One region of the Streptomyces sp. NPDC054796 genome, then DNA from elsewhere that is predicted to be linked to it. Evidence: riboswitches for the same ligand, from Rfam matches in the RefSeq annotation. Region 1 holds a riboswitch; the other holds the start of a gene.
What was found. A riboswitch is a leader RNA that binds a small molecule or an ion and turns the genes downstream of it on or off. The one in region 1 is predicted to bind S-adenosylmethionine.

Region 1 (10,536 bases):
ACACCCTCCCGGCCTCGGCCAAGCCGGTCACCCTCTTCTCCGACATCCCCGGTACGCCGACGTACGGGCCCCGCGACCTGCTGCGGCTCTCCGCCGTGCTGGCGCCGGTGACCGCCGCGCTGGTGCTGCTCTTCGCCCTGGCCGTCTGGCCGCTGCTGGGCGTCCCGGTCCTGTGACCGGCCCCGTCAGGCGGCTCGCCCGTCGCACCGTCCGCCCTCTCCTCCAGGAGGCCACCGCCGTGTCCCCGTTCACCCGCCCCCCGTACCACTTCGCCATCGCGCCCAGCGGCTTCAAGGAGTCGCTCTCCGCGCGCGGCGCCGCCGAGGCCATCGCCGAGGGTGTGCGCAGGGCCAGCCCCGAGGCCACCCTCGACCTCATACCGCTGGTGGACGGCGGCGAGGGCACGGCCGAGGCGCTGGCCGCCGCGACCGGCGGCAAGCTGATCCGGCGTACGGCGACGGGCCCGGTCTCCGCGCCCGTACGCACCCACTTCGCGCTGCTCGGGCACACCGTGCCCGCCGTGCCGACCGCCGTGGTGGAGATGGCCGCCGTCGCCGGGCTCTCGCTCGTCCCCGCAGAGCGCAGGGACCCGGGCGCGACGACGACGTACGGCGTCGGCGAACTGATCCGCGCTGCCCTGGACTCCGGCGCGCGACGGGTGCTGGTGGGCTGCGGCGACTCGGGCACGTCCGACGGGGGCGCGGGCGCGCTCCAGGCCCTCGGCGCACGGCTGCTGGACGCGGACGGGCGCGAACTGCCGCGCGGCGGCGAGGCGCTGGCCCGCCTCGACCGCATCGACCCGCGCGGCCTCGACCCGCGGCTGCGCGAGACCGAACTGCTGGTGGCCTGCAACCCGTTCAACGTGCTGTGCGGCGAGCGCGGCGTCGCCCGGGTCTTCGGGCCGCAGAAGGGGGCGACCCCGGCGCAGGTGGAGCGGCTCTCCCTCGGCCTGGAGCGCTGGGCCGACACCCTCGTACGCGACGTGCTCGTACGCGACGGGGTGCGCGGCCACGGTGCCGGTGCCGGTGCCCCCGTGAACCTGGACCTGCGGCACGCGCCGGGAACCGGTGCTTCCGGGGGGCTCGGCGCCGGGCTCGCCGCGCTCGGGGCACGGCTGCTGCCGCGCTTCGAGGTGCTGCTGGACCGGTTCGGGCTGGACGCCCGGCTCGCGCGCGCCGACCTCGTGATCACGGCCGAGGGCTCGCTCGACGGGCAGACCCCGCGCGGCAAGATCCCCGCCGAAGTGGCGCGCAGGGCGAAGGCGTTCGGGAAGCCGGTGCTGGCGCTGGCCGGGACGCTGGGCGAGGGCGCGGAGGAGGTCAGGGCGTCGGGCATCGACGCGTACCGCTCCATCCTGCCCGCGCCCGTCGGCCTGGCCGAGGCCCTGACCAGGGGCGACGAGTACCTCGCCGACGCGGCCGAGCACGCCGTGCGCATGGTCCTGCTCGGCACCCGGCTGCCCCGCGAGGACGCGGGCCACGCGGCCGGGCCCCCGGCGCAGACACGGGCCCAGGCCCACGCCTAGGCCCACGGCCGGCCCCAGGCCCGGGCTCAGGCGGTGGACGCCGCGCTCTGCGCGTCCCGGTCGGGGACGCAGCGCCCGTCCTCGGTCCGGTAGCTCCAGCGGGCGCCGTCGGCCACCAGCTCCCGCACCGCGCGGACGAACCGCTCCACGTGCTCGTCCGGCGTCCCCGCGCCGAAGCTGACCCGGATGGCGTTCAGCGACCGTTCGCCGGGCGCCGCCTCGGGCGCCCCGCACTCGCCGGGCTCGTCGTCCTCGCCGCCCAGCAGGGTGCGCAGGAGCGGGTGGGCGCAGAAGAGCCCGTCGCGCACGCCGATCCCGTACTCGGCGGAGAGCGCGGCGGCGAAGTGCGAGCTGTTCCAGCCGTCGACGACGAAGGAGAGCACCCCGACCCGGTCGGCGTCGTCCCCGAACAGGGACAGCACCCTGACCTCGGGCACCTCGGCGAGCCCGGCCGTCAGCCGCCCGAGCAGCTCCCGCTCGCGGGCGACGAGCCGGTCGAAGCCCGCCTCGGTCAGCGCGCGGCAGGCGGAGGCGATGGAGTAGGCGCCGATGACGTTCGGCGAACCGGCCTCGTGGCGGGCCGGGCCGGCCTGCCACTCGACGTCCACGCCGCCGTCGGCACGGCGCGCGACCTTGCGGCTGGCGCCGCCGCCCGCGAGGTACGGCTCGGCGCGCTGGAGCCAGTCGGCCCGCCCGGCGAGGACACCGGCGCCGAAGGGCGCGTACAGCTTGTGCCCGGAGAACGCGACCCAGTCAACGCCGAGTTCGCGCAGGTCGACCGGGTGGTGCGGGGCGAGCTGCGCGGCGTCCAGCACGATCCGCGCGCCGTGCCGGTGCGCGGCCTCGGCCAGTCGCCGTACGGGCCAGATCTCCCCGGTGACGTTGGAGGCGCCGGTCACGCACACCAGCTTGGGGCCCTTGGGCGCCTGGTGCAGCGCCTCCTCCAGGGTGGCCACGGCCTGCTCGGGCGAGCGCGGCGCGTCCAGGTAGGTGGTCTCCCGGCCGCGCCACGGGAGCAGCGAGGCGTGGTGCTCGGTCTCGAAGACGTAGATGTGCGTGCCCTCGGGCAGCGCGGAGGCCAGGAGGTTGAGCGAGTCGGTGGTGGCGCGGGTGAAGACGACCTGGTCGCCCTCCCGGCAGTTGAGGAAGTCGGCGACGGCCTGGCGGCTCTGCTCGAACAGCTCCGTGGAGAGCTGCGAGAGGTATCCGGCGCCGCGGTGGACGCTGCCGTAGTACGGCGCGTAGGCGGCCACGTCGTCCCACACCCGCTGGAGGGCGGGGGCCGAGGCCGCGTAGTCGAGGGCCGCGTAGGTGACCTCGCCGCCCGTCACGAGCGGCACGAGGACGTCCCGCCCGAGCACGGGCAGCGGCGTACAGGCGGCGTCGGCGGAGGAAGCAGAGGTGGCGGAAGCGGAGTCGGAGGCAGGCAGGAACGACATGGCGGTCTCCCGGAAGAAGGCAGCCGTACGGGACTCGACGCGCGGACGGGGACGGGGGACGCGGCGGGCGCCACACGTCGGCCGGGCGGAGGTGTCCGTACGAGAGGAAAGGAATGGGGATAAGGAAGGGATCGGAAAGGGGGCCGACCGGCCCTATCGCATTCGCTGACTCACGAGACGCTCCTCAAGACCAGGACCCCTGGTATGAGGGATCCGTGCTTGCCGCAGACCTTGCTGTCGTACGGCCTGGTCATCACCCGGGGCACCCCACCACGGAAGGAGGGTTGCCGGACAGCGGAGCCGGGGCCTTGATCGCTGTCACTCGTGACCTGGGCAGGAGTATGGCACACGTGATCGGCGACGCGCAGCGGGGTGTCCGCATCCCGGACACGGACACCCCGCCACGGTCACCTCGCGCGGCCCGTCAGCGAGCCGTCAACATGCCGACGGCGGCCCGTCAGCGGGCGGACGGGCGCCCGTCCGCCGTGGCCCCGGCCCGCGCCAGCAGCGCGCCGATCTCCTCGTGCAGCCCGCGCGGCACCCGCGTGCCCCAGCGCGCCGCCGCCTCCCCGGCCAGCTCCCGGCTCCAGGCCCAGCTCGCGCGGGCCGCTTCGGCGACGGCGTGCCGCTCGGCGGGACCGGTCGTGGCGGCGTAGCGGGCGCGGTCGGCCGCGGGCAGGTCCGCTTCCAGGGCGCGGCTCGGAGTGAGCCAGTGCCGCGTGGAGCCGCGCAGCAGCCTGCACAACTGGAGCTGGTGCGGGGCGACCATGGTGTGCAGCAGCGCGTGCGACCTGGCCGTCTCGCCGCGGGCCAGCACATGGGCCAGCATCAGCGTCCAGTTCGTCAGCTCGTCGGTGAGCTGCTGCGCGGTGGGCTCAGGCTCCGGGGGCCGGAAGTCCGCCAGTTCCCCGGCGGCCCGGGTGAGCGCGCCCGTCCGGTCCAGCAGCACGGCGGCGCCGGGGTCGGGCAGGTGCACCAGGCCGGCCCAGTCCGCGATCTTCGCGATACCGGAGGTGGCGGGCTCGAAGTGGAACTCGCCGCGCATCAGGTCGTCGAAGACGACGGCGAGGATGCCGTACATGTTGGTGTAGGCGAGCTTCAGCGGGGCCAGCCGCTCGACGAACGCGCGCCCTTCGAAGCCGTCGGCGTGCGCGTCGGCGACGAACACGTACGCCTCGATGTCGGAGTGCTCGTCGGCCTCGCCCACCGTCCAGGAGCCGTAGAGCAGCACCCCTTCGAGGCGCGGTTCGGCGGCGGCCAGTTCGCGCAGGCGGGCGATGCGCTCGTCGAGGACGGGCGAGGGCGTGGCGGCGGGGTCGTGTGCGGGGAAGGGCATGGGAAGGAACGTCTCCTGAGTACGGGCGCGTGCGCGGGGGCACACCGCTGTACGGGCGTGTGGGCATACGGGCATACGGAGATCGCCCGGCGGCGCCGGGCTGTCATCGGTGGTCGGTGTCGCGGTGTCCGCGCACCCGCTCAGGAGAAGACGGCCATGCGCGCCATCCTAGGGACGCGTCCCCCACAGAGCACCCGCCAAGTGACGCGCGTCACATGAGCCCCGTGAACATTTCCCGCCCCGTGGCCGTCACACCCGACACCTGCCAGTCGACACGGCCGGGGCCTCCCACGGAGACGCGCGGCCCGTCACGCTGACGGACCATCACCTTCGGCCCTCGCTCCCTCGCTTTCCTCCCCACCTCCCCCCCCACTTCGAAAGCACAGCAACCATGCACTCAGGCGACGCGTACCGCAGGTACCACCGCTGCCCCAGAAGCGGCGAGCGGTGCCCGTACCGCCTGCGACCGCGCCAACGGCCGTGCCGCGCCCGGCCGGTCACGGACAGCGGGGTGAGGGCGTGAAGTCCCGGCTCGATCCGCTGACGCTCGCGGCGATGCTGGCCGTCGTGGTCTCGTTCTCGGCCACAGCGCCGCTCACCGCCGCCGCGTCCGCCTCGCCGCTGGCCATGGCCTTCTGGCGCAGCACCCTGGGTTTCCTCGCGCTCTGGCCGATCCTGCTGCTGCTCCGGCGCCGTCAGGTGGTACGCGTCGTGCGCCGGGAACGCCGCTTACTGCGCCGGGAGCAGGTGCGGCCGCTCGTCTTCGGTTTCCTGGCGGCCACGTCGCTGGCCCTGCACTTCGCGACCTTCATGACGAGCACCCGGATGACCTCGGTGGCCATGTCCACCGCGCTGGTGGCCACCCAGCCGGTCTGGCAGGCCCTGATCGCGGCAGCGCAGGGCGTGCGCTTCTCCCGTACGACCTGGCTGGGGCTCGCCCTGGCCGTGGTGGGTGCCGCCGCGGCGGCCGGACTCGATGTGCGGGGCGGCGGCGAGGCGCTGACGGGAGATCTGCTCGCCCTGGTCGGGGCGATGGCGCTCGCCGGGTACACCGCCTTGAGCCAGCAGGCCCGCTCGGACGTGAGTACGCCGCTGTACTCCACCGTCAGCTCGCTGGTCTGCGGCGTCGAGCTGTTCGTCGTCTGCTGGCTCGCCGATGTGCCGCTCACCGGGTTCGACACCGCCACCCACCTGTCCCTGCTGGGGCTGCTGCTGTTGCCGCAGCTCCTGGGGCTCGGTTCGCTGAACTTCGCTCTGGGGCGGGCCTCGGCCACCACGATGAGCGTGCTGTTGCTGCTGGAGAGCCCGGTCGCCGCGCTGGCCGCCTGGCTGCTGATGGGCCAGAGCATCGATCCAGGATCCGTGCCCGGGCTCCTGCTGATCATCGCCGGGGTCACCGTCGTCACGCTCAACGGCCAGGGCGAACAGCCCGCACCACGACGCGGCAGACACCGCAGGGGGGCCGTGCCGTCCCACGGCGACAGCGGCCCCGCCCCCTACGTGCCCCGCCCCGTGCCCGTCGACGAGGAACAACCGTCCGCACCGGACACCTCGCCCCCGGCACACCTGCCGCATGCGAGACCCCCGGTGCACGCGGCGCGGACAGAACCCGGCCGGGACCACGACCACGGCTGGGGCAGCGGGTGGGGCGGGGGCTGGGACGAGTACCCGACCCTCACCCTCACCCTCGCCCACCACGGCACCGGCGCCTTCGGCCCCGTGCCCCCGCACAGATCCCGTAAGGGGGAGCCGGACGCGCCCTGACGCGGGCACCGGCCCCGCCACGGGCCGCTTGGCTTCCGCGACGCGTCAGTCCCGCGCCCCGTCGTCCTTCGTACGGTGCACGACCTGCGCCGAGGACTGGTCCCTGGCCAGCACCAGCATCGAGTCGACGTTCACATGGCTGGGCCGCGAGGCCACCCAGCCCACGCAGTCGGCGATGTCCTCGGCCGACAGCGGCGTCATGCCCTCGTAGACCTTGTCGGCCCGCTCCGCGTCACCCCCGAAGCGCACCAGCGAGAACTCGGTGCGCACCAGCCCCGGATCGATCTGGCAGACCCGCACGGGCTGCCCCAGCATCTCCTTGCGCAGCACCTTGGTGAGCGCCGTCACCGCGTGCTTGGCCGCGTTGTAGCCCCCGCCACCCGGGTAGGGCTCCTGGCCCGCGACGGAGCCGATGGTGATGACCTGGCCGTCCCCTGAGGCGATCAGCCGGGGCAGCAGTGCCTTGGTCATCCGGAGGGTGCCGAGCACGTTCGTCTCGTACATCGACAGCCAGGCGTCCTCGTCCGCGCTCGCCACCGGGTCGACGCCGAGGGCGCCGCCCGCGTTGTTGACGAGCAGGTCGCAGCGCTCGACCGTCGCGCAGAACGCCTCGACCGAGGCGGGGTCGGTCACGTCCAGCGTCCCGGCGCGCCCGCCGCACTTCTCGGCGACCCGCTCCAGCCGGTCAACGCGCCGCGCGCCGAGCACCACGTCGTACCCCTGCTCGGCCAGGCGCACCGCGGTGGCCGCGCCGATCCCGCTGCTGGCCCCGGTGACGACGGCGCACTTCCGCGACGGCGCGCTCGACGGCTGCTGCTCACTCATCCGTGCATCTCCCTCTCCGACCTCTCCTACGGTCCCTGCGGTCCTCCATACATGCGAAAGCGGTGCCCGCACGGGCACCGCTCCCCCGCCGGAAGGCGGCCCGCCTACGCGGTGCTCGCCGCCACCCAGCGCTCCAGCGCGGACTTCGCCGCGCCCGAGTCGACGGACTCGGCCGCCAGCTCCATGCCCGCGCCGAGCTGCTCGGCCAGCGGCGCCTCCGTGGGCCGCAGGGCCACGAGCGCGGCGGCCGAGTTGAGCAGCACCGCGTCCCGTACGGGACCGCGCTCGCCGTCGAGCAGCCTGCGGGCCACCTCGGCGTTGTACGCGGCGTCCGCGCCGCGCAGCGCCTCGACGGGCACCAGCTCGACGCCCACGTCGCGCGGGTCGAAGGACTCCTGGCGCACGGCGCCGTCCCGTACGACCCACACGGTGGAGGTGGCCGTCGTGGTCAGCTCGTCCAGTCCGTCGTCGCCGCGGAAGACCAGCGCCGAGGAGCCGCGCTCCGCGAGCACGCCCGCGACGATCGGGGCCATCCGCGCGTCGGCCACGCCCGTGGCCTGGGCCTTCACCCGGGCCGGGTTGGTGAGGGGGCCGAGGAAGTTGAAGGGGGTCGGGACGCCCAGCTCCTTGCGCGCGGCGCCCACATGGCGCAGCGCCGGGTGGAACTTGACCGCGAAGCAGAAGGTGATGCCCGCCTCGGCCGCCACCTCGGCGACCCGCTCCGGGGTCAGCTCCAGGTTCACGCCCAGCTTCTCCAGCACGTCGGAGGCGCCGCTCGCGCTGGAGGCGGCGCGGTTGCCGTGCTTGACGACCTTGGCGCCGGTGCCCGCGACCACGATCGAGGACATGGTGGAGATGTTGACGGTCTTGGCGCGGTCGCCGCCCGTGCCGACGATGTCCACCGTAGGGCCTGGTACCTCGATGGTGGTGGCGTGCTCGTACATCGTCCGTACGAGTCCGGCGATCTCCTCGACCGTCTCGCCCTTGGCCCGCAGCGCCACAGCGAAGCCCGCGATCTGCGCGTCGCTCGCCTCGCCCCGCATGATGCGGTCCATCGCCCACGCCGTGGCATCGGCGCTGAGGTCCTCACCGGCCAGCAGGGCGCTCAGTACGTCCGGCCAGGTGCGCGCCGCCATGGTGTCGCCTCCGGCGGGGGTCGCAGCGCTCATGGGAATCACTCCTGGCGTTCGTCCGAGGATGACTCGTCCTGACGTCGGCATCACTCATCAGGACGAGTGGAAAGTCGGGACCACCCTATCGCCGCCCGCGCACGCGCCGACCGCGCCCGGACACGACGTCCGGTTCCCGCCCGTGACGGCGGCCCGCCCGGCACCGCGCACAGGGCCCCCGGCACCACGAAGGGGCCCGCGGGCGAACCCGCGGACCCCTCGAACGTGGCGACGTTCGGTGTGTGCGTCGTACGCGCTGTCTCAGCAGCGCCTCAGCGGCGCGTCAGTGGTGACCGTGACCGCTGGTGATCTCCTTGTACTCCTCAGCCGTCGGCTTGGAGATCTGGGCCTCCTCGCCGTAGTAGCCCTTCGAGAGGCGCGCGCGCAGCTTCTGCCCGCGGGTGACCTTGCGGCGGACACCGTTCTCGTCGGTCGACGGGCCGATCTCGTACGGCTTGTACTGCTCGTGCGCGGTGAGGGTGTGCAGCTGCTCCTGCGAGAGGGGCTCGTGCACCTCGATGAACTCACCGTGCGGCAGCCGCTTGATGATGCCGGACTCGCGCCCGTGCAGCACCTTCTCCTTGTCCCTGCGCTGGAGGCCCAGGCAGATCCGCCGCGTCACGATGAACGTGAGGATCGGGACGACGAAGAAGCCGACACGTACGAAGTACGTGATCGAGTTGATCGACAGGTGGAAGTGCGTGGCCCACAGGTCGTTGCCGCCGCCCACCAGCAGCACGAAGTACCAGCTGATCCAGGCCGCGCCGAAGGCGGTCCGGGTCGGCGCGTTCCGCGGCCGGTCGGCGATGTGGTGCTCGCGCTTGTCACCGGTGACCCACGACTCGATGAACGGGTAGACCGCGATGGCCGCCAGCACCAGCGGGAAGATGATCAGCGGGATGAACACACCCAGCACAAGCGTGTGGCCCCACAGGTTCACCTCCCAGCCCGGCATGAACCGGATCAGGCCCTCGGAGAAGCCCATGTACCAGTCGGGCTGCGCGTTCGTCGACACCTGGTCGGGCCGGTAGGGCCCGAGCACCCAGATCGGGTTGATGGTGAAGCACGCGGCGATGACGGCGATGACGCCGAAGACCAGGAAGAAGAAGCCTCCGGCCTTGGCCATGTAGACCGGCAGCAGCGGCATGCCGACGACGTTGCTGTTCTTGCGCCCTGGTCCGGCGAACTGCGTGTGCTTGTGGTAGAAGACCAGGATCAGGTGCGCCACCAGCAGGCCCAGCATGATGCCGGGCAGCAGCAGTACGTGCGCCGCGAAGAACCTGGGCACCATCTCGTGCCCTGGGAACTCCCCGCCGAAGAGGAACATCGAGATGTACGTGCCGATCACCGGCACGGACAGGATCGCGCCCTCCATGAAGCGGACGCCCGTACCGGACAGCAGGTCGTCCGGCAGCGAGTAGCCGGTGAAGCCCGTGAACATGCCCAGCACGAACAGCAGGAAGCCGAACAGCCAGTTGACCTCGCGCGGCTTGCGGAAGGCGCCCGTGAAGAAGACGCGCATCATGTGCACGAACATCGCCGCGAGGAAGATCAGCGCCGCCCAGTGGTGGATCTGCCGCACGAGCAGACCGCCGCGGACGTCGAAGCTGATGTCCAGCGTGGAGGCGTACGCCTCCGACATCCTGATGCCCTGCATCGGCACGTAGGCGCCGTGGTACTCCACCTCGTTCATCGACGGGTGGAAGAACAGCGTCAGATAGACACCGGTCAGGATGATGATGATGAAGCTGTAGAGCGCGACCTCGCCCAGCATGAAGGACCAGTGGTCCGGGAAGATCTTGCGCATGTTGGCCTTGGCCAGGCTGTAGATGCCCAGCCGGCCGTCGGCCCAGTCGGCGACCCGCTCACCGGCGGGTGCTTTCCGCTTGGCCGCGGTGGTGTCGGTTGCAGTACTCATCCGCGCTCCCAGAAGGCCGGACCGACGGGCTCAGCGAAGTCGCCCTGCGCTTCGAGGAAGCCGTCCTTGTTGACGCTGATGTTGAGCTGCGGCAGCGGGTGTCCTGCGGGACCGAAGATGACGCGCGCACCGTCGGACAGGTCGAAGGTCGACTGGTGGCACGGGCAGAGCACGTGGTGCGTCTGCTGCTCGTAGAGGCTGACCGGGCAGCCGACGTGGGTGCAGATCTTCGAGTAGGCCACGATGCCCTCGTGGGACCAGTCGAGTTCCCGCTTGTCCTTGATGTCCTTCGGCTCCAGCCGGACGAGCATCAGGGCCGCCTTGGCGATCTCCTTGTGGAACTCCTCGTCCTCCGGCTCCAGGCCCTCGGGCATGGCGAAGGTGAGCGAGCCGACGGAGATGTCCTCGGGCTTCAGGGGCTGCATGGTGTTCTCGTTGACCAGCAGCTTGCCCTTCTTCCAGATCGTGTGGCGGAGCTTGTCCTCGGGCAGCGGTCCCAGGTCGCGCAGGAGGACGACGCCGGAGAGCGGCACCAGGGCCACCGCGCCGAACATCGTGTT
Region 2 (10,536 bases), on a different contig from region 1:
GTTGCCCGGGGTGAGGTTGCGGACCTTCTCGACGATGACGCCACCCTCGAGACCGGCGTTGACCGCGATCTGCTTGAGCGGGGCCTCCAGGGCCAGCTTGACGGCGGCGGCACCGGTGGCCTCGTCGCCCTCCAGCTCCAGCTTCTCGAAGACGCTGGACGCCTGGAGCAGAGCCACGCCACCACCGGCGACGATGCCCTCCTCGACGGCGGCCTTGGCGTTGCGCACCGCGTCCTCGATGCGGTGCTTGCGCTCCTTCAGCTCGACCTCGGTGGCGGCACCGGCCTTGATGACGGCCACGCCGCCGGCCAGCTTCGCCAGACGCTCCTGGAGCTTCTCGCGGTCGTAGTCCGAGTCGCTGTTGTCGATCTCGGCGCGGATCTGGTTGACGCGGCCCTGGACCTGCTCGCTGTCACCGGCACCGTCGACGATGGTGGTCTCGTCCTTGGTGATGACGACCTTGCGGGCGCGGCCGAGCAGCTCCAGACCGGCGTTCTCCAGCTTGAGGCCGACCTCCTCGGAGATGACCTGACCGCCGGTGAGGATGGCGATGTCGCCGAGCATGGCCTTGCGGCGGTCGCCGAAGCCCGGGGCCTTGACGGCGACGGACTTGAAGGTGCCGCGGATCTTGTTGACGACCAGCGTGGAGAGAGCCTCGCCCTCGACGTCCTCCGCGATGATCAGCAGCGGCTTGCCCGACTGCATGACCTTCTCCAGCAGCGGAAGGAGGTCCTTCACGTTGCTGATCTTGGAGTTGACGATGAGGATGTACGGGTCCTCCAGCTCGGCCTCCATCCGCTCCATGTCGGTGGCGAAGTAGGCGGAGATGTAGCCCTTGTCGAAGCGCATGCCCTCGGTGAGCTCAAGCTCCAGACCGAAGGTCTGCGACTCCTCGACGGTGATGACGCCTTCCTTGCCGACCTTGTCCATCGCCTCGGCGATGAGCTCGCCGATCTGGGCGTCGGCGGCGGAGATGGAGGCGGTGGAGGCGATCTGCTCCTTGGTCTCCACGTCCTTGGCCTGCTCCAGCAGCGCGCCGGAGACGGCCTCGGTGGCCTTCTCGATGCCGCGCTTCAGCGCCATCGGGTTGGCACCCGCGGCCACGTTGCGCAGGCCCTCCTTGACGAGCGCCTGGGCGAGGACGGTCGCGGTCGTCGTGCCGTCACCGGCGACGTCGTCCGTCTTCTTCGCGACCTCCTTGACCAGCTCGGCGCCGATCTTCTCGTAGGAGTCCTCGAGCTCGATCTCCTTGGCGATGGAGACACCGTCGTTGGTGATCGTGGGGGCGCCCCACTTCTTCTCCAGCACGACGTTGCGGCCCTTGGGCCCGAGGGTGACCTTGACGGCATCGGCGAGCTGGTTCATACCGCGCTCAAGGCCGCGCCGCGCCTCCTCGTCGAACGCGATGATCTTGGCCATGTGAAGTGGTCCTCCCGGACTGGGGGTCCCCCCGGCGAAGCCAGGGTACGGATGATCCGGACCGCGCTGGCGCCCGCGACGGACGGCCTGCAACCCGGGCGGTTCCTTGCACCCACCCGGCTGCGGGCCTCACCGACCCGGTCCTTCGTTGTCACTCTCACTCGTAGAGTGCTAACGCCAATGATTAGCACTCGACCCCCGCGAGTGCAAGCGGCTGCGGCGGTTCGAAGGCCCGGCGCGGGGTGCTCGGCGGGGCGCGTGTATACGCGCGCGGACGTGCGCGGCTGTGCGCGCGGACGTGAACAGCCCTCCGGCACGAGTCCGCGCGCCCCACCGGATCCGCACACCTCGCCGGATCCGCACGCGCTCCGTATCCGACGGTACGACTCCGGACCGGTCGGCCGGTCCGGGCCCCCATGAGCCGGGCCCCCATGAGCCGGGCCCCGGACGAAAACGGCCCCCGGACAGACATGAGGGGCCGCATCCGAAGATGCGGCCCCTCCACGCTCTGCGCAGTCTGGTCGGCGCTCAGCCGGTCACGCGGACCATGTCCGCCTGCGGCCCCTTCTGACCCTGCGAGATCTCGAACTCGACCCGCTGCCCTTCGTCGAGAGTGCGGTAGCCGTCCATCTGGATCGCGCTGTAGTGGACGAACACGTCCGCACCACCGTCGACCGCGATGAAGCCGTACCCCTTCTCCGCGTTGAACCACTTGACGGTGCCCTGAGCCATTCCTAACTCCCCTATTACTGGCCCTTGCACGAGCCCGCACTTCACGAACCCGGGTCAGACCTCACTTCTGCCTAAGCGGAAGCGTGCGCCGGAACGCGTCGACCGCGGCTGAATGTATCTGCACGGACGCCCTCTGCAACAGGTCAATCGGACGAGAATTCTGGGTACGGCCGATCGGGAATAAACGCTGAAGTCCCTTGAAATCAGGGCAAGTCGGGCCGGGCATAGGCCACCAACACGACAATTGCGGCCTCGTTTTGGGGCACAACTTGTCGCGTTCTCATATGCGCTGGGCGCGCACGGGGGAGGGAAGTGACGCCACCCTATCGCGGCCCGGAATGCGGAATCGCTCCCTCCGGTCGGATCAGGAGGGAGCGATTCGACAATATTCGATGCGTTGACCGTTCACGGACGCTTCGGGCCCGTCATCAGTGAAGATTCAACGAAGACCCATCGAAGAATCATGGAGGCCGGGGGAAGCGGACCCTGCCGGGCCCCCGCCGGACCCCGTCGGGACTCAGCAGCCGCCCGCGACGGCCGGGATGATGGAGACACCCGCGCCGTCCGGCGTCGGCGTCTCCAGGCCCTGCTCGAAGCGGACGTCGTCGTCGTTCACGTACACGTTGACGAAGCGGCGCAGCTTGCCCTCGTCGTCGAGAACGCGCGCGCCGATGCCCGCGTGGTTCTTCTCCAGGTCCGTCAGCACCTCGGACAGCGTGGCGCCCTCGGCGCTCACTTCGGCCTGGCCACCGGTGTACGTACGGAGGATGGTGGGGATACGGACATTCACGCTCATGATGCGAGGCCAGCCTCTCGGAAGGAGTCCAGGTTCGGACGGATGATGGCGGAAGGACCGGTGGTCGGGGCGACCGCGTCCAGGGTCTTGAGTCCGTCGCCCGTGTTGAGGACGACGGTGGTGAGGGAGGGGTCGAGCTGCCCTTCCTCGATCAGCTTCTTGGTCACGCCGACGGTCACGCCGCCCGCGGTCTCGGCGAAGATGCCCTCCGTGCGCGCCAGCAGCTTGATCGCGTCGACGACCTGCTCGTCGTTCACATCCTCCACCGCGCCGCCCGTACGGCGTGCGATGTCCAGGACATAGGGCCCGTCGGCCGGGTTGCCGATGGCCAGCGACTTGGCGATCGTGTCCGGGCGCACCGGGCGCACGACGTCGTGCCCGTCCTTGAATGCGCGGGAGACGGGCGAGCAGCCCTCGGCCTGGGCGCCGAAGATCTTGTAGGGCTTGTCCTCGACGAGCCCGATCCTGATCAGCTCCTTCAGACCCTTGTCGATCTTCGTGAGCTGCGAGCCCGAGGCGATCGGGATCACGATCTGGTCCGGCAGCTCCCAGCCGAGCTGCTCGCAGATCTCGTACGCGAGCGTCTTCGAGCCCTCGCCGTAGTACGGGCGCAGGTTGACGTTGACGAACCCCCAGCCCTCGCCCAGCGGGTCGCCGATCAGCTCGGAGCAGAAGCGGTTGACGTCGTCGTAGTTGCCCTCGATGCCGACCAGGTCGCCGCCGTAGACGGCGGCCATCACGACCTTGCCCTGCTCCAGGTCGTGCGGGATGAACACGCAGGAGCGGAAGCCCGCGCGGGCCGCGGCGGCGCCGACGGCACCGGCCAGGTTGCCCGTCGACGAGCACGACAGCGTGGTGAAGCCGAAGGCGCGGGCCGCCTCCACGGCGATGGCGACGACGCGGTCCTTGAAGGAGTGCGTCGGGTTGCCGGAGTCGTCCTTGATGTGGAGGGACCCGGTGATGCCCAGCTCACGGGCCAGGTTGTCGGCCTTGACCAGCTTGGTGAAGCCCGGATTGATGCTGGGCTTCGAGGCCACGTCGGCGGGGACGGGCAGCAGCGGCGCGTACCGCCAGATGTTGTCGGGGCCCGCCTCGATCTGCTTGCGCAGACCCTCGGGGTCGCCGCTGGGAAGGTCGTAAGCGATCTCCAGCGGCCCGAAACACGCCTCGCACGCGAAGACCGGGCCGAGCGGGATGCGCTCCCCGCACTCACGGCAGGAGAGCGCGACGGCGGGGCCGAGATCGACGGTGGCGTTGTTCTGCGGGGATACGGTGTCCTGCTGCTCAGCAGCTTGCACAGCCATGGAGGCGAGGCCCTTTCTCCTCATCTTCCCCGTGACGTATCTCGCCACGAGACGGAATTGGCACCTTCCCAAGCCGGGAGCCTCGCCATGATCGCGAGACCGGCTGGAGGGTTGCCGGGGCTTCAACGGGCCGTTTCCCTCTGCCCCTCTGGATGAGCGGTATGAAGTTTTGCGGTGCACGCACTGGACCGTGCAAGTGCACACTACGCAGATCGACCCCGACATGCGGTCGTCATCCGCGTTGTTCAAGACTGTAACCGAAGGCCCCGAGTCTTGAGATAGTCGTCCGAACCGCGAGATGGATCACATGGGGAGCGTCCAGTGCTGCCAGAAGTAGAGCAGTGGCTGAGCCATCGGTCCTGGTCAGCGACCGATCGCCGCCCGATCGGCGAGCTTCTCGCGGCCAAACGGAACGCGGGCAGCACCGTCAGCGTCGTGCTGCCCGCGCTCGACGAGGAGGCCACGGTCGCGAAGATCGTCTCCGTCATCCGCGGCGAGCTGATGACCGAGGCGGCGCCCCTCGTCGACGAGCTGGTCGTCATGGACTCCGGCTCCACCGACCGCACGGCCGAGGTCGCCGCCGCCGCGGGCGCGAAGGTCGTCCACCGCGACGAGGTGCTGCCCCGGCTGCCCGCGCTGCCCGGCAAGGGCGAGGTGCTGTGGCGGTCGCTGCTGGCGACCGACGGCGACATCGTCTGCTTCGTCGACGCCGACCTCATCGACTTCTCGTCCGCCTTCGTCTCCGGGATCGTCGGGCCACTGCTGCTGGAGCCCGAGCTGCACCTGGTCAAGGCGATGTACGACCGCCCGCTCGGGTCCGACCCGGCGGGCGGGGGCCGCGTCACGGAACTGGTGGCACGCCCCCTGCTGAACCTCCACTGGCCCCAGCTCGCGGGCTTCGTCCAGCCCCTGGGCGGCGAGTACGCGGCGCGGCGCTCCCTGCTGGAGCGGCTGCCGTTCCCCGTCGGCTACGGGGTGGAGCTGGGGCTGCTGATCGACGCGCTGCACACGGTGGGGCTCGACGCGCTCGGGCAGGCCGACGTGGGCATACGGCGGCACCGCCACCAGGACGGGCAGGCACTCGGGCGCATGGCCGCGACGATCTACCGCACCGCGCAGCTTCGGCTCTCGCGGGGGCACCTGGTGGGCGGGCTGCTGACGCAGTTCGAGCGCGACGCGGACGGGGGGTTCCTGGCGCGAGACGAACCGATCGCCACGGAGGAGAGGGAACCCATGCGCAGGGTCCCCGAATACACCCGCCTCCACGCGGCGTGACTCCCCGCCCTGCCGGTGCCCACAATCGGATCGGACCTGCTGTCGGCCGCGTACCTGGGAGGGGACGCGGTGGGGTGTCCCCGCAAGTGGTGGCGACGAGTGACGGCGGAGACACGCGAACGAGACCCGCACTTGTCGCCGCCCGAGGAGACACCCCGGCGCGGCACCGACCCCACCCACACAGCGCCCCCGCACCCCGCGTCCCGTGCCGCGGCACAAAAACCAGCGCGGGACCCTACGGCACCCACCTCACCGGTGAACCGTCCCGCGCAACACCCCCGACAAGGGGAACCCACCGTTTCCTTCCGCCACCCCGCGAAGGGGGAACGTTTGGGCGGATCTCGGGGCGGCTAAGCTCCGCGCATGGTCGCCGAACCCGCCACCCCCTCAGCGCACCCCCCGCACGCGCAGGTCCTGGTCGCGTCCAACCGCGGCCCGGTCGCCTACAGCGCCGCCCCTGACGGCACGCTCCAGGCCAAGCGCGGCGGCGGCGGACTCGTGTCCGGGCTGTCGGCCATCGGCCCGGACACCGACGCCGTGTGGGTGTGCGCCGCACTCGGCGACGACGACCGCGAGGCCGCACGCCGAGCCGCACGGCGCGCCGCCGGCGACACCGGCAAGCTGGACCCGGAGGACACCGGCGGCCAGTCCGTACGGATGCTGGACATCCCGGAGGACACGTTCAGGGACGCGTACAACGGCGTGGCCAACTCCGTGCTGTGGTTCGTCCACCACCTGCTGTACCAGACCCCCGTCGAGCCGTCCTTCGACGAGGACTTCACGCGCCAGTGGACCTCGTACGAGCGCTACAACGCCGCGTTCGCCGACGCGCTCGCCGAGGAGGCGGGCGAGGGCGCCGTCGTGCTGGTGCAGGACTACCACCTCACCCTCGTCCCCGCGCTGCTCCGCGCCCGCCGCCCCGACCTGCGCATCGGCCACTTCTCGCACACCCCGTGGGCCCCGCCGGACTACTACGCGCTGCTGCCCGACGAGACCGCGGCGCGGGTCCTGCGCGGCATCCTGGGCGCCGACCGCGCCGGGTTCCTGACGTGGCGGTGGGCCGAGGCGTTCGCGGACTGCTGTGCGCGCGTGCTGGGCGCCGAGGTGACCTCGCGCGAGGACGGCCACGAGCTGACGGTGTCGTACGAGGGCCGCACGACCCGCGTCGGCGTGCACGGACTCGGCGCCGACGCCGATTTCCTGCGCGAGCGCGCACACCGCGACGACGTGGCGGAGCGGATGGCGCAGTTGCGTACGCAGGTCGGCGCCGGGCCCGACGGCGCGCCCCGGCGCACGGTCGTCCGCGTGGACCGCACGGAGCTGTCCAAGAACATCGTGCGCGGACTGCGCGCCTACCGCCGCCTCCTCGCCGACCACCCCGAGTGGCACGAGCGCGTCGTGCACGTGGCCTTCGCGTACCCCTCGCGGCAGGACCTGGAGGTGTACCGCGAGTACACCGACGAGGTCTCGCGCGTCGCCGACGGGATCAACGCGGAGTTCGGCCGGGGCGACTGGACCCCGGTCGTGCTGCACGTGAAGGACGACTTCGCGCGCTCGCTGGCCGCCTACCGGCTGGCGGACGTCGCGCTGGTCAATCCGATCAGGGACGGCATGAACCTCGTCGCCAAGGAGGTGCCCGTCGTCTCCGACGACGGCTGCGCGCTGGTCCTCTCGCGCGAGGCGGGCGCCTTCGCGGAGTTGGGCGAGGACGCGCTCACGGTCAACCCGTACGACGTCACGGCCACCGCCGAAGCGCTGCACGAGGCGCTGACGATGGAGCGGGACGAGCGTGCGGAGCGCACCAAGCGGCTGGCTGCGGCGGCCACGGCGCTCCCGCCGGAGCGCTGGTTCCTGGACCAGCTCAACGCACTCCGCTAACGGCGCCGCACAGCGCAGCGCCCCCGCGCGACGCAGCGTCAGCGCAGCGAGTCCGCGAGGCGCTCCAGCAGGTCGACCACGCCCGCGGGGCCGTTCACCGTGAGGTCGGCGCGCTCGGCCAGTTCGGTCACCTCGTCGCTGCCGCTGCACACCAGCAGTCCCGGCACGCCCTCGCCGCGCAGCTTCTCCACCGCGCTGAAGGCGGCGAGATCGCCGAGGTCGTCGCCCGCGTACAGGACCGCTCCGGCGCCCGCGGCGCGGACGAACTCGGCGAGTGCCGCGCCCTTGTCCACGCCGTGCGGGCGCAGCTCCATGACCATGCGTCCGGGCTCCGCACGCAGCCCGTGCCGCTCGGCCAGCGCGGCCAGCGGCTCGCGCAGCAGCGCGAAGGCGCCTGCGGGATCGTCGGCGCGACGGGTGTGGACGGCGAGGGCGCGGCCCTTGTCCTCCACCCAGGTGCCCTCCGGGGCCCGCAGCTCCTCCAGCAGGGTGGGCAGCTCGCGGCGCAGGTTCTCGATCTCGACGGGCGGTTCAGGCCGCCGCACGGTCCCCGTCGCCGCGTCCCAGCGCTCAGCGCCGTACGCGCCGAGCACGGTGAGGTGGTCGAGGCCCGCTGCGCCCTCGAAGCCGCCGTAGCGCACGGCGGCCTCCACGGGCCGCCCCGTGATCACGGCCACGGCGCACAGCCGGGGCGCGAGCCGCGACAGCGCGGGCACGGCGCCGGGGTGGGCGCGGGCCTGCTCGGGGTCGGCGACGATCGGCGCGAGCGTTCCGTCGAAGTCCACGGCGACCACGGCACGGCCGGGCTCGGCCAGGATCGCGTCGAGGGCTTCCCTGCCAGGGGCGGTACGAGGTGTGGGCACGGCGACCATGCCAGGGACACTACCGGCTGACGCCCCGCACGTGACCATGCGCGACGCGGACGCGCACGGCCCCGCACCCGCGCCACACCGCTCTCAGCGCAGCGCGCGCCGCTCCTCGCGCCGTGCGCGCAGCCGGTTGACCGTGACGGGGTCGTGGGCCAGGGCGCGGGGATCGTCCAGGAGGGCGTTGAGCAACTGGTAGTAGCGGGTCGGCGAGAGGCCGAGCCGCTCCCGTATCTCCCGCTCCTTCGCGCCGGGCCCCGGCCACCCGCGCCGCTCGACGGCGAGCACCGCCCTGTCGCGCTCCGACAGCCCGGACGCGGACCGCTCCTCGTGGAGCACCGCGCTCTCCCCCGCTCCCGCTCCGGTCTCCTCCGTCATGCGTCCCAACGTAACCCCGGCCACTGACAACCGGCCGGGGCTGCGGCCTACTGCGCTGCCGTCTCCTCCGCCTCGGCCTTGCGCTGGAGGCCGCCGAGCACGCTCGCGGGGCTGCCGCCCTTCTCCACGGCCTTGCCGATCGACTTCTTGATCTCGGCGCTGACGTGCGCCCAGGAGACCTTGCCCGCCGGGTAGAACTCGGCGGTGGCCAGCTCGTCGAGGAAGCTCCACAGCTCCTTGTGGCCCTTGTCGCGCCGCATCCGCTCGCGGGCGGCCGTGGTCACGGGGAGCATGTCGTAGCGGTCGGCGAAGGCGTAGTGGTTCTTCTCGCTGTAGGCGAAGTCGAGGAACGCGCCGATCTGCTCGCGGTGCCCGTTCTGCTTGAAGCCCATCATCCAGTCCGCGACGCCCATGGTGGCCTTGGCGGGGCCGCCGTCGCCGGGCAGCACGGCCGTCCCGTACTTCACGTCGTTCCGGTCGGCCTGCTGCATCAGCGTGGGGTGGCCGTTGAGCATGCCGACCTCGCCCCGGCAGAACGCGTCGAAGAGGTCCTGCCTGTCGGTGCTGCCGGGGCCGGGGTTGGTGAGGCCCTCGCCGACGAGTTCGTCGCGGAGCCAGGTGAAGGCGCGGACGTTCTCGGCGGAGTCGATGGTGTAGGTGCCGACGGTGTCCGTGTAGCCGCCGCCCGCGCTGAGCATCCACATCATGGTCTCGGCCGGTGCTTCCTCGGGGCCGAGCGGCAGCCCGTACGGGATCTTCACGCCCGCGTCCTTGAGCGCGGCGGCGGCCCGCTTCAGCTCCTTCCAGCTCTCGGGCGGCGCCTCGGGGTCGAGCCCGGCCTCGCTGAAGAGGGTCTTGTTGTAGAAGAGCAGCCGGGTGCTGGAGGCGAACGGCAGCCCGTACTGCACCCGGATCACCTCGCCCGCCTCGGCGAGCGAGGGCAGGAAGTCGGCCTGGACGGGGATGGAGAGCAGGTCGCTGGCCGGATAGAGCTTGTCCTGGTCGGCGTAGTTGGCGTAGGCGCCGATCTGGGCGATGTCGGGTGCCTCGCCGCGCTTGACCATGTCGGCGACCTTCTTGTCGACGTCGTTCCAGCTGTAGACGGAGACGTCGACGGTGATGTTGGGGTGCTTCTTCGTGAAGGCGCGGGCGATCTCGTCCCAGTAGGTCTGGGTGCTGTTGTCGCCCCCCGGGTTGCCGTAGTCGGCCGCGACCATCTTGAGCGTGACGCCGTCGCCCGAGTCCGAGCCGCTGCCGCACGCCGTGGCGGTGAGTCCCACGGCACCCGTGAGGCCCGTCGCCGCCAGCCCCAGAAAACGCCGACGTTCCACGTGAACTACCCCTTAAGCCCCTGTATGGCCACCGGCCATCGTTCGCACTCGTCCCGTCGGCCGCGCCTTCGAGACCGCACACGTATGGAACGGAAGTCTCCACTCCGTACCCCACAAGGTCTACACCACCACCCCTACCACTTCCGCAACGGCCTTCCCCTGCCCAGGTCAGCACGGTGCACCCGACGCCCGAAGGGCTACAAAGATCCCGCCGGACGCGGTCGGACGCGGTCGGACGCGGCCAGTCGCGCGAGTGGACTAGACCTTTCCCGTGCTCTCGCGGGAGACTGACCCCTGTGAGTCCTCGGGAATACGTCATCGCCCTCGACGTGGGCGGCACGGGAATGAAGGCCGCCCTCATCGGGCCCGACAACCAGCCGCTGCACGAAACACGCCGCGCCACCGACCGCGACCGCGGTCCCGAGGCCGTCGTCGAGGGCATCCTCGGCTTCGCGGCTGAGCTGCGCGCGTACGGCGTCGAACGGTTCGGGAACGAGCCGTCAGCCGCCGGAGTCGCCGTCCCCGGCATCATCGACGAGGCGAATGGCGTAGCCGTC

Region 2: it holds a riboswitch for S-adenosylmethionine, as region 1 does, so the genes downstream of both, thrC (threonine synthase) here and ACWGJ2_RS14520 (aminotransferase class V-fold PLP-dependent enzyme) in region 1, are expected to answer to the same signal.

Annotation. Positions count from the first base shown of each region.
Region 1 covers NZ_JBSHAO010000014.1:80,714-91,249, forward strand. The annotation lists gene ACWGJ2_RS14510 (SLC13 family permease) at 1-176, shown strand, start outside; gene ACWGJ2_RS14515 (glycerate kinase family protein) at 239-1,525, shown strand; gene ACWGJ2_RS14520 (aminotransferase class V-fold PLP-dependent enzyme) at 1,552-2,964, opposite strand; SAM riboswitch class IV at 3,175-3,294, opposite strand; gene ACWGJ2_RS14525 (nucleotidyltransferase domain-containing protein) at 3,422-4,300, opposite strand; gene ACWGJ2_RS14530 (DMT family transporter) at 4,820-6,064, shown strand; gene ACWGJ2_RS14535 (SDR family NAD(P)-dependent oxidoreductase) at 6,110-6,889, opposite strand; gene trpD (anthranilate phosphoribosyltransferase) at 6,994-8,058, opposite strand; gene qcrB (cytochrome bc1 complex cytochrome b subunit) at 8,342-9,976, opposite strand; gene qcrA (cytochrome bc1 complex Rieske iron-sulfur subunit) at 9,973-10,536, opposite strand, start outside.
Region 2 covers NZ_JBSHAO010000005.1:45,513-56,048, reverse strand. The annotation lists gene groL (chaperonin GroEL) at 1-1,419, opposite strand, end outside; gene ACWGJ2_RS05975 (cold-shock protein) at 1,948-2,151, opposite strand; gene ACWGJ2_RS05970 (MoaD/ThiS family protein) at 2,669-2,947, opposite strand; gene thrC (threonine synthase) at 2,944-4,251, opposite strand; SAM riboswitch class I at 4,269-4,410, opposite strand; gene ACWGJ2_RS05960 (glucosyl-3-phosphoglycerate synthase) at 4,573-5,526, shown strand; gene ACWGJ2_RS05955 (alpha,alpha-trehalose-phosphate synthase (UDP-forming)) at 5,890-7,404, shown strand; gene otsB (trehalose-phosphatase) at 7,443-8,276, opposite strand; gene ACWGJ2_RS05945 (DUF3263 domain-containing protein) at 8,361-8,648, opposite strand; gene ACWGJ2_RS05940 (ABC transporter substrate-binding protein) at 8,696-9,979, opposite strand; gene ACWGJ2_RS05935 (ROK family protein) at 10,276-10,536, shown strand, end outside.